DNA from 3 places in the Arthrobacter sp. NPDC055585 genome. Region 3 is predicted to be linked to each of the others. Evidence: predicted binding sites of a transcription regulator. Region 3 holds the regulator's gene; each other region holds the start of a gene.

Region 1 (3,272 bases), 160 kb from region 3:
TCCCGGCCGGACAAATCGATCGTGTAGAAGCTGCTCCCGAAGTACGTGTCTGTTGTGTTGTAACGGAAGTACAGGGTGAACCAGTTGAAACGCACTTTCACCTGGCCGCCGTCGTGCTCCATGATTTCTATGTCTGTGATGTTGTGCCCGGTGCGCGGCTCAGGGAGGGACGTGGCAGAGGACCTGTCCGTCTTGATCCGGAAGACGCGGTCCTCAATGCCGCCGCGGTTGTCGTAGTAGATCAGCGAAACCTCGTTCTGCGGATCTTCGGTCAGCCGGTCGTCGACGTCCCATGCGGGCATCCAGAATTCGGAGTCCGGGTGGTAGCACTGAAGCCACTCGTCGAACTGGCGGTCATCGAGGAGGCGGGCTTCTTTGTACAGGAAGGCGCGGACCGTTTCGAGGATAGCGATCTCATCGGCGGTCTTAAGCGCCGCCGCCGGGGATGTAAGACTGGTCATTGGTGCGGTCTCTCTCTGGTTTCCGTGTTCTTGGCTAGGCAATCGCGGGAACGCCATCCGGCGTTGAGCGGTCCTCTTCGGCCAGTGCCCGGTCCATTACTTCCTTCCAGTACCCGTGCTGGATTGGATAAAGTCCCTCATCCTCCGTGCGCACACCGGAGGCTATGACCCTGGTCATTCCCAGCGACTGGGCCTGCTCGTCCGGGCCGGCGATTTCATGGGTGGAGCCCCGCGTCATGTCATTCCAGGGCGCTGAAGTGGCCCAGTAGGTCTTATTGCAGGACCGGAACTCTTCGAGGTCATCCGGAGTAGCCATACCCGTGGCGTTGAAGAAATCCTCGTACTGGCGGATGCGCTTGGACCTGTTCTCCTGCGATTCACCCTTGGGTGCGATGCAGTAGATCGTCACCTCGGTCTGATCTGCGGAGATCGGGCGGAAATGGCGGATCTGCGATGAGAACTGATCCATGATGTAGACGTTCGGGTACAGGCACAGATTCCGCGAGATATTGATCATGAAGTTGGCCATCTCCTCGCCGTATTTCTCCACCAGCTCATCGCGGCGGTCCCACAGCGGGCGGTCCTCCGGGTTGGTCCACTCCTGCCACAGCAGCAGGTGTCCGTGATCGTAGGAATAGAACCCGCCCTTCACTTTGCCCCATTTGCCGGCATCCATGGCTTTGGTCTTATTGGTGGAATCACCCACGCTTCGACGGGCGGTCGTCGCAGCGTAGTTCCAGTGCACCGCGGTGACGTGATAACCGTCCGCGCCGTTCTCAGCCTGCACCTTCCAGTTGCCGTCATAGGTGTAAGTGGAGGATCCGCGCAGCACTTCGAGGCCCTCCGGGGACTGGTCCACGATGGAGTCAATTACTTTGGTGGCATCGCCCAGGTGCTCTTCCAGGGGTAGCACGTCCGCCTTCAGCGAGCCGAACAGGAAACCGCGGTAGGACTCGAAGCGGGCTACTTTGGTGAGGTCGTGGGAACCCTCTTTGTTGAAGGTTTCCGGATAGCCGGCGTTGCGGGAATCCTTGACCTTCAGCAGCTCACCGGAGTTCTTGAATGTCCAGCCGTGGAACGGGCAGGTAAAGGTCGTGCGGTTGTCCGTCTTCCGGCGGCACAGCATTGCGCCGCGGTGGGAGCAGGCGTTGACGATGCAGTTGAGATTCTCATCCTTATCGCGGGTAATCACTACCGGGGTGCGGCCGATGTACGTGGTGAAGTAATCCCCGACGTTCGGGATCTGGGACTCATGCGCAAGGTAAACCCAGTTGCCTTCGAAGATGTGCTTCATCTCGAGTTCAAAGATCTCCTGGTCGGTGAAGATCTCGCGCTTGGCCCGGATGACTCCGTTTTCACGATCGTCGACCACGGCGTCCGCGAGGACCTCACGGACATGGTTCAGGTTCTCGGTCATGGCGGCTCCTTCATTGGAGGGTGCGGGACGGAATCCGCGGTCGGTCATGGCCCGGCCGCGGTGCCCCGAAGGACGTTGCCAACCAACTCTTCCGGATCGTGAGCACTCTCACATCAGGGGAATACCTAGGTTTGACCAAGGGGTCCTTTATGTAAGGATCTTGACCAAAAAATGGCCTAATCGATATTTGTATCGTCCTTATCTCGGCTCTACGATGAGAGCTGCATCACGGGAGGACGGGCCGTTCGGCGCCTTGGGGCCGGAGGTTCGCAGAGGGCGCGGGAACTCTTTCCGGCCCACGTCAAGAAGGAGTATGAGAGCACCATGACTGAGACCCACGCCGACGCCCGCAACGAGACTGAGGGCACTGCCGGTGAAGCCGGCTCCAAAGCGACCGAGCGTTTCACGGCTTCCGGCAAGCTCACCCGGCTGGATGTGCCCAAGGAGCGGGTCAGCCTGCTGGCAGGGGCCCTGATCAAAGCCGCAAATGACATCGTTGTGGAACATGAAGTCACGTACGAGGAGTACAACGCGCTTAAAGCCTGGCTCATCAAAGTGGGGACAGACGGGGAATGGCCCTTGTTCCTCGATGTGTGGTTGGAACACACAGTGGAGGACGTGAACTCCCAGGACCGCCCCGGCACTGTCGGCACCATCGAGGGACCGTACTACGTACAGGACTCCCCCGTGCTCAAGACACCGGCCACCCTTGAGATGCGTGAGGATGAGCAGGGCACTCCCCTGCTCTTCCGTGGCCGTTTCACGGACACGGACGGCAACCCGCTCAAGAACGCCCAGGTGGAGATCTGGCATGCGGACAGCGCCGGGTTCTACTCGCAGTACGCCCCGGGGCTTCCCGACTGGCTCTTCCGTGCCACAGTCATGGCAGACGACGATGGCCACTTCGAAATCAACACGATGCGCCCGGCGCCCTACCAGATTCCCACCGACGGAGCCTGCGGCCAGCTGATCAATGCTGCAGGGTGGCACGCCTGGCGTCCGGCGCACATCCATATCAAGGTATCCGCGCCTGGCTACCAGCCCGTGACCCAGCAGCTGTACTTCCCCGACGATCCCCACAACGCCGACGACATCGCCTCCGCAGTCAAGCCGGAGCTTATGCTCGATCCCCGGCCCCGCACGGACGGCCAGCCCGGTGAAGAAGCGGTGTACGACTACGTCCTGGCCAAGGACGGCCAGCACAAGCAGGAGAACAGCCGCTAGCCAGCAGTGCCGAGCGAGCCGCTCAACTGCCGAAGGCGCTCCGGAACAGGGTTTCCGGAGCGCCTTGTTGTTGATGCGCCAGATGCCAGGAGCCACAATGCCCGTATTCCGCCCAAACCAACCAGCAATGCCGCTCACGGAGGCAACTGCGCCAGAGGCACGCCAGCCGT
Region 2 (3,272 bases), on a different contig from region 3:
CGCACCAAGGAGAACGGCGGTGAGTTCCAGGGCCGCACCGGTGTAATCAGCACCCCGCACGGCGAGATCCAGACGCCGGCGTTCATCGCCGTCGGCACCAAGGCCACCGTGAAGGCCGTACTGCCCGAATCCGTGGCGCAGCTCGGCGCGCAGGCCGTGCTGGCCAATGCCTACCACCTGTACCTGCAGCCCGGCGCGGACATCCTCGACGAGGCAGGCGGGCTGGGCAAATTCATGAACTGGCCCGGCCCCACCTTCACCGATTCGGGCGGATTCCAGGTCATGAGCCTGGGCGCCGGTTTCAAGAAGGTCATCAACATGAACGCCGACGGCACCACCCACGCCACCGGAGCGGACGACGACGTCGCTCCCGGCAAGGAGCGCCTGGCCCACATCGATGACGACGGCGTCTGGTTCAAGTCCCACCTCAACGGGGACAAGCACCGCTTCACCCCGGAAATCTCCATGCAGGTGCAGCACCAGCTCGGCGCGGACATCATGTTCGCCTTTGATGAGCTCACCACCCTGCTCAACTCCCGCGGCTACCAGGAACGCTCCCTGGAACGCACGCGGCTGTGGGCCGAACGCTGCCTCGTGGAGCACCGCCGGCTCACCGAGGAGCGCTCACACCGCCCCTACCAGGCGCTCTTCGGCGTCCTCCAGGGCGCACAGTATGAGGACCTCCGCCGCAAGGCATCCCAGGATCTGGGTGCCATGGACTTCGACGGTTTCGGCATCGGCGGCGCCCTGGAGAAGGAAAACCTCGGCAAGATTGTGCGCTGGTGCACCGAGGAACTTCCCGAAGACAAGCCGCGGCACCTGCTGGGCATCTCCGAACCGGATGACATCTTCACCGCCATCGAGAACGGGGCGGACACCTTCGACTGCGTCTCCCCCACCCGGGTGGCCCGGAACTCCGCGTTCTACACCCCGTACGGCCGGAAGAACCTCTCCAATGCCAAGTTCAAGCGCGACTTCGGTCCGCTGGTGGACGGCTGCGACTGCTACGCCTGCACCAACTATTCCCGGGCGTACATCCAGCACCTGTTCAAGGCCAATGAGATGGTCAGCCACACGCTGATCTCCATCCACAACGAGCGCTTCACCGTGAAGCTGGTCGACGACGCCCGCCTGGCCATCGAGGACGGCACCTTCTTCGAGTTCAAGGACGAGGTCCTGGGCAAGTACTACAGCTAGCCGCACACGTCCCCGGAGGGCCTAGACCTCTTCGGGGACCGCGCGTCCGTAGGTCGGCTCGCGCTTCTTGATCGCCTTGATCACCGTTGAGGTGACCGGCACAAAGAGGAACTCGACGGCGGTCTTGTAGACGAAGCCGAAGATCACGTAGTTCACGAATTGCCCGGCGTCGGTAATCCCGATCACCGGGGCGGCAATGGCGCAGAAGATCAGGGTGTCCGCGAACTCGCCGACTCCGGTGGAGGCCATCAGCCGGCCCACCAGTGCACGCTCCTTGAACCGTGCCTTCATCCGGGTGAGCACCATGGCGTTGAGCAGCTGCCCGGCCAGGAAACCAAGCAGCGACGCCGCGACGATCTGCCACACCGGACCCAGGGCGGCCTCAAGCGCCGCCTGCTTCTCCAGCCCGTACGCGTCGTCGAATCCGGGCAGGGCGATGATCACCGCAAAGGACAGCACCGCGAAGGCCGCCATGGCAAAGCCCATGTAGATTGCACGCCGGGCTGCCTTGAAGCCGTAGACCTCGCTGATCACGTCGCCCAGGATGTACGCCAGCGGAAAGAGGAAGAACCCGCCGTCGGTGATGATGCTGAAGTCGCCGAACACCGGACCCAGCACCACGCCCTTGGACGCCCCGATGTTGGAAATGATGATCACCACGCACATGAGGGTGAGGATCAGGTCGTAATGCGAGCTGCCCCGGGAAGCGTAGCTGGGGATCTGGCGTGCCTGGCGGGCAGCGGCCGGGGTTGGTGAAGACATGGATTTCCCGTTTCGGTTTAGTGGTTCGCCTGGGCGTCCGCCCGGCTGTATTAGCACTTGCCCGCTGTCCCGGGCGGCCCTGAAGGACCAGCGTCAATTCTGCCACGTTTTTTCCGCCGTCACATTTTTGAACGCGTTCAAAAATGTGCTCTAATGTCCTCCGTACATAACTTGGAACAGGGGATCGATGGCCGCGGGGTCAAAAAGTGAAGCCACCCGGAGGCGGCTGGTGGAGGCTGCAACAGAGCAGTTCCGCGACCAGGGCTTTGAGCGCACCACCATGCGCGGCATCGCCGCGGCAGCCGGCGTGTCCGTGGGCAATGCCTACTACTACTTCTCCTCCAAGGACGCGATCGTCGCCGAGCTGTACCGCTCGCTGCAGAACCAGCACCGCTCCGCCGCCCTTCCCCAGCTGCGCGAGGGACACAACCTCGGAGAGCACCTGCGGGTTATCCTGCAGACCAACCTGGACGTCCTGGCCCCCTATCACTCGCTGGGACACCAGTTCCTGAAGACCGCGGCCCTGCCGGTCCCGCCGGGAACCCGCAAGTCCTCCGCACCTGCTGACGCCGAACAGGTTGGGCGCGGAAAGTCGATTGCCGTCTACCGCCAGGCGGTGCAGGCCGCCAGGCCCCAGCCTCCGCTGGCCGTCCGCGATGACCTGCCCGAACTCCTGTGGCTGGTCCAGATGGGCGTCACCCTCTTCTGGGTCTACGATTCATCGCCCGGGCAGATCCGCTCCCGCCGTCTGGTTACCAATACGGCTCCCCTGGTGGCCAAACTCGTGATCCTCTCCCGGCTACCCGTTGTGCGCAATATCGTGGAAGATGTGGTGAAGCTGCTGCGAGGAGCACGAGCGCATGACTGAAAACGCGGACGACGACGGCGTCGTTCCGGCGGGCGCCGCCGGTCCTGCTTCCGGCGCGGGCGCACCTCTTCTCCTGGCTCCCCGCGTCACCTTTGGTCCCACCGCCTTTGTCACCGGCTACGCCGTCGCCTGCCTGCTGGTTGCCACGATCGCCACAGTGGCCATCGGCTGGGGCACGTCCCGGGACTTCTGGGGTTACCTCTGGATCATTGTCATTGCGGCTTTTTATGCAGCCGGCATCGGACTACTGACGGCGGCACCCGTGGGTCTGGCCCTGGGCCTGCTGCTGCGGGACGTCCCCAACCAGTGGCTGCACGTCCTCGCGTTTTTCCTGGTGCCCACGCTGCTGGCCTGGCTGGTCATCGGGCTCATCGCCGGATCCATTGGGGTACCCCTGCTGATGGCCCTGGCAATCGGCGTCTCAGCCGCTGCCGGACGCCTCGCC
Region 3 (3,272 bases):
GGTGGTGATCGGCTTCTGGCTGATCATCGCGGCAGGTGTGCTTTCGCTGATCAACAACCTGGTGACTTCCTTCCGGATCCCGGACGTCCTGACCAGCGCGCAGATCAATTCGCTGCGGGACGCGAACGTCGATGTCCAGGATGCCGGCGGCTTCATCGTCTGGTTCTCTGTGGTGCTCAGCATCATTGGACTGGGCATCTACGTACTCATCGCCTGGTTCATCCTCAAAGGTCACAACTGGGCACGGATCCTCGGTACGGTATTCGCTGCCTTCTCCCTGGCAGGCTTGCTGGTGTCCTTCCCCGTCTATGTGCTGTCCGCGCTCGGCTGGCTCTCCATCCTGTCCTCGCTTGCCGGTATAGCCGGAATCGTCATGCTCTACCTGCGGCCCAGCATCCCCTACTTCCAGCGGCGGGGGTTCAATCCGTACCGCGCCTACTAGTGCCGTTCCCCGGCCCGTACCGGCGGCAGCGGAGAATCTGGCATCCCGGCGCACAGGTTCCGGGCAGCACAGGTCACAGCCGGCAGCGTGACGCGTAGCGTTGAGTCTCCGCCCGGCTCCTCCGGGAGGCGGCGGGTTTCGATTACCCGGTCTTGTGAAGGCGGCGAAGACTATGACGACTCCTGGCGCAACGCCCCGCTCCTCCGGAGCAGGCATCAACTCCCTCACCAACCGCCTGATACACCGCAGCTTCCGGCGGGCTCCGGAGGACGAGACTTCTTCCGGAAACCGGCCCCCGGCAGCACCGGCGAGGGAGGCAACCCCGCACCCGGAGCCGGCCACCTCGGGCCTGGCCCGCATCGGCGGGCGCCTGCTCAGCTGGCCCCGGTTTCCGGATGCCGTCATTCAGCTGGCGCTCTCTGCCCCCGCTGCCGCTGAACGGCAGGTGACGGCTCTGCCGGAGGCACCGGAAGCACCATCCGGGCCAGGCGAGGCGAAACCGGACTCCGCTCCGGCAGGCTCCGGCGCGGGATCAGTGACGCCGGCCAGAGGACCGGTGCAGCCGCGGCCTGCAGCGAAAACACCTCCGCGTCCGGACCGTTCGCCGTCGCCGCCCGCTGCGGCCGCGCAGCCGCCCCGAATCTCGGACCACAGAACCAGACGGCGGGCACCGCTTGCCGTTAATGCAGCAGCCATGCTCACTCTCGCCGGCGGTGTGCTGGGCCTGATTGCCAGTCTGCAGGCTGCGACGGATCCCCTGCGTCCTGTTCCGCAGGCCGCAATCCAGCTCCAGGAACTGGGCGCTCCGGTGGACACGATCCTCACAATGGCCCGGGCTGCGGACATCGCCGTGGCCGCCGTGGCCTTCGGCATCTATCTCCTGCTGGTCTCCCTTATCCGCGACGGCAGGAACTGGGCCCGTGCCGGGGCCTGTGTGCTGGTGGCAGCAGGCTTGTTCTTCGGGTTCCGCGACGGGTCCTTCCCGCATGTGGTGGCTGCGCTGGCAACGGCACTGGGAACCGGACTGCTGTTCCTGCCGCCCAGCGGCCGCTACTTTGCCACCCACGGCGGGAGGACGGTCTAAGGGGGCGAAATCACAGAGGATCAGCGCAGAAGACGCGCCTGGGCATCCGTCGCGAGGGCTGAAACCTGGGCACGCTGGGCGTGGTAGGCCAGGATCTGCAGCTCCGTTGCCATGTCCACCTTGCGGATCTGCACTTCCGGGGGTGCCTGCAGCACCACCGGAGCGAAGCTGAGAATCGACGTGATGCCGGCATCCACCAGGCGCGTGCACATGTCCTGCGCGGCTTCGGCCGGCACGGCCAGGACGGCCATGTTGGCCCGGGTCTTTTCCAGCACCGCTTCAAGCGACTGCACCGGGCTGATCCGCAGCCACCCGACTTCCTGGCCAACGGCCATCGGATCGGCGTCGAACAGGGCCACCACTTCGAAACCCCGGGAGCCGAACCCCGGATAACCGGCCAGCGCACGGCCCAGGTGGCCGGCACCGACGATTGCCACCCGCCAGTCAAGGGTCAGGCCCAGCGCCGCAGAGATCTGCCCGCTGAGATACGGCACGTCATAACCCACGCCGCGGGTCCCGTAGGAGCCCAGATAGGAGAGATCCTTGCGCAGTTTGGGCGAGTTCACCCCGGCAGCTTCCGCCAGCTCCTCGGAGGAGACCCTTTCGATGCCTTCGGTCAGCATTGTCCCCAGGACCCTCAGGTAAACGGTCAGCCGGGCCAGGGAGGCCGGAGGGATATGCCTGCTGTGCGCAGACGCGGCAGGACCCGCTGCGTCTGACTCATCCGGCATACTCACTTCGGCAACTTTCGTTAGCTATTCGGCTGCGGCACCGCTGGCGCGAACCGTCTGGTCCGGCAGGTTTCCCACTTTAGGACCGTGGGTGCTCCCCCACCAAGTGTGTTTAGTCTCCGTGTTACGCCGCCAGCAGGCGGCGCAGGCGGGCTTCATCGATCTGCCAGAAATCCCGCTGCACTCCGTCAATCATCAGCACCGGGATTTCTTCTGCGAAACGTTCCTGAAGCTCAGGGTCTTCTGCAATCGAGCGTTCCTGCCAGGGCACCCCCAGATCAGCGGAGACACGGTCCAGCACATCACGGGCTGCCTGGCACAGGTGGCACCCCGGACGGGTCAGCAGAAGCAGTTCAGGGATTCGTGCGCCGGAAGAAGCATCATTCATGACTCCCAACTTAGTCTCCGCGCTGCACATCCGCGTTCCGGTGAGGTTTTTCTATAGACTTCTTCCATGCCCCGTTCCACGCTCGTCCGTGCCGCCGATTCTCCGGCCGCGGCAGGCAACCCGGGAGAAGCCGCATTTTTCGACGTCGACAACACACTGATGCGCGGGGCCAGCCTGTTCCATGTGGGCCGAAAAATGTACCAGAAGAAGGTCTTCACCCTGCGCGAAGCCGCAGGGTTCGCGGTCAAGCAGCTGCGGTTTATGCTGCAGGGCGAAAACCTGAAAGACGTGCACAGCGTCCGCGACGCGGCCCTGGCTTTCGCGACCGGCCTGGCGGCAGAGGACGTGCGGATCCTGGGCGAGGAAGTCTATGACGAGATGATCGTCTCCAAGATCTGGCCGGGCACGCGGGCCCTGACCGAACAGCATCTGAAGGCCGGGCGGCCGGTCTGGCTGGTTACCGGCACCCCGGTGGAAGTCGCTTCGGTGATCGCCAGCAGGCTTTCCCTCACCGGCGCCCTGGGCACCGTCAGCGAGGTCACCGACGGGCTGTACACCGGACGGCTGGTCGGCGAATTCCTGCACGGTCCGGCGAAAGCGGCAGGCGTAAAGGAACTGGCCGAGCAG

Evidence for each region. Region 3 encodes Rex, which represses fermentation and respiration genes when NADH is low (regulators of the CRP and FNR family bind a similar motif). Its sites were predicted from a motif close to CTTGTGAANNNNTTCACAAG; they were not measured.
Region 1: the regulator Rex is predicted to act here: its motif matches at 1,974-1,993, upstream of benA (benzoate 1,2-dioxygenase large subunit).
Region 2: the regulator Rex is predicted to act here: its motif matches at 2,084-2,103, upstream of ACWGQ2_RS09000 (queuosine precursor transporter).

Annotation. Positions count from the first base shown of each region.
Region 1 is NZ_JBSHIT010000002.1:247,162-250,433, forward strand. Features, by position in the region: gene benB (benzoate 1,2-dioxygenase small subunit) at 1-461, opposite strand, end outside; gene benA (benzoate 1,2-dioxygenase large subunit) at 496-1,878, opposite strand; gene catA (catechol 1,2-dioxygenase) at 2,203-3,102, shown strand; gene ACWGQ2_RS04975 (benzoate/H(+) symporter BenE family transporter) at 3,230-3,272, shown strand, end outside.
Region 2 is NZ_JBSHIT010000004.1:199,670-202,941, forward strand. Features, by position in the region: gene tgt (tRNA guanosine(34) transglycosylase Tgt) at 1-1,197, shown strand, start outside; gene ACWGQ2_RS09000 (queuosine precursor transporter) at 1,219-1,959, opposite strand; gene ACWGQ2_RS09005 (TetR family transcriptional regulator) at 2,189-2,827, shown strand; gene ACWGQ2_RS09010 (hypothetical protein) at 2,820-3,272, shown strand, end outside.
Region 3 is NZ_JBSHIT010000002.1:408,180-411,451, forward strand. Features, by position in the region: gene ACWGQ2_RS05740 (hypothetical protein) at 1-442, shown strand, start outside; gene ACWGQ2_RS05745 (hypothetical protein) at 615-1,526, shown strand; gene ACWGQ2_RS05750 (redox-sensing transcriptional repressor Rex) at 1,547-2,257, opposite strand; gene ACWGQ2_RS05755 (glutaredoxin family protein) at 2,382-2,645, opposite strand; gene ACWGQ2_RS05760 (HAD family hydrolase) at 2,712-3,272, shown strand, end outside.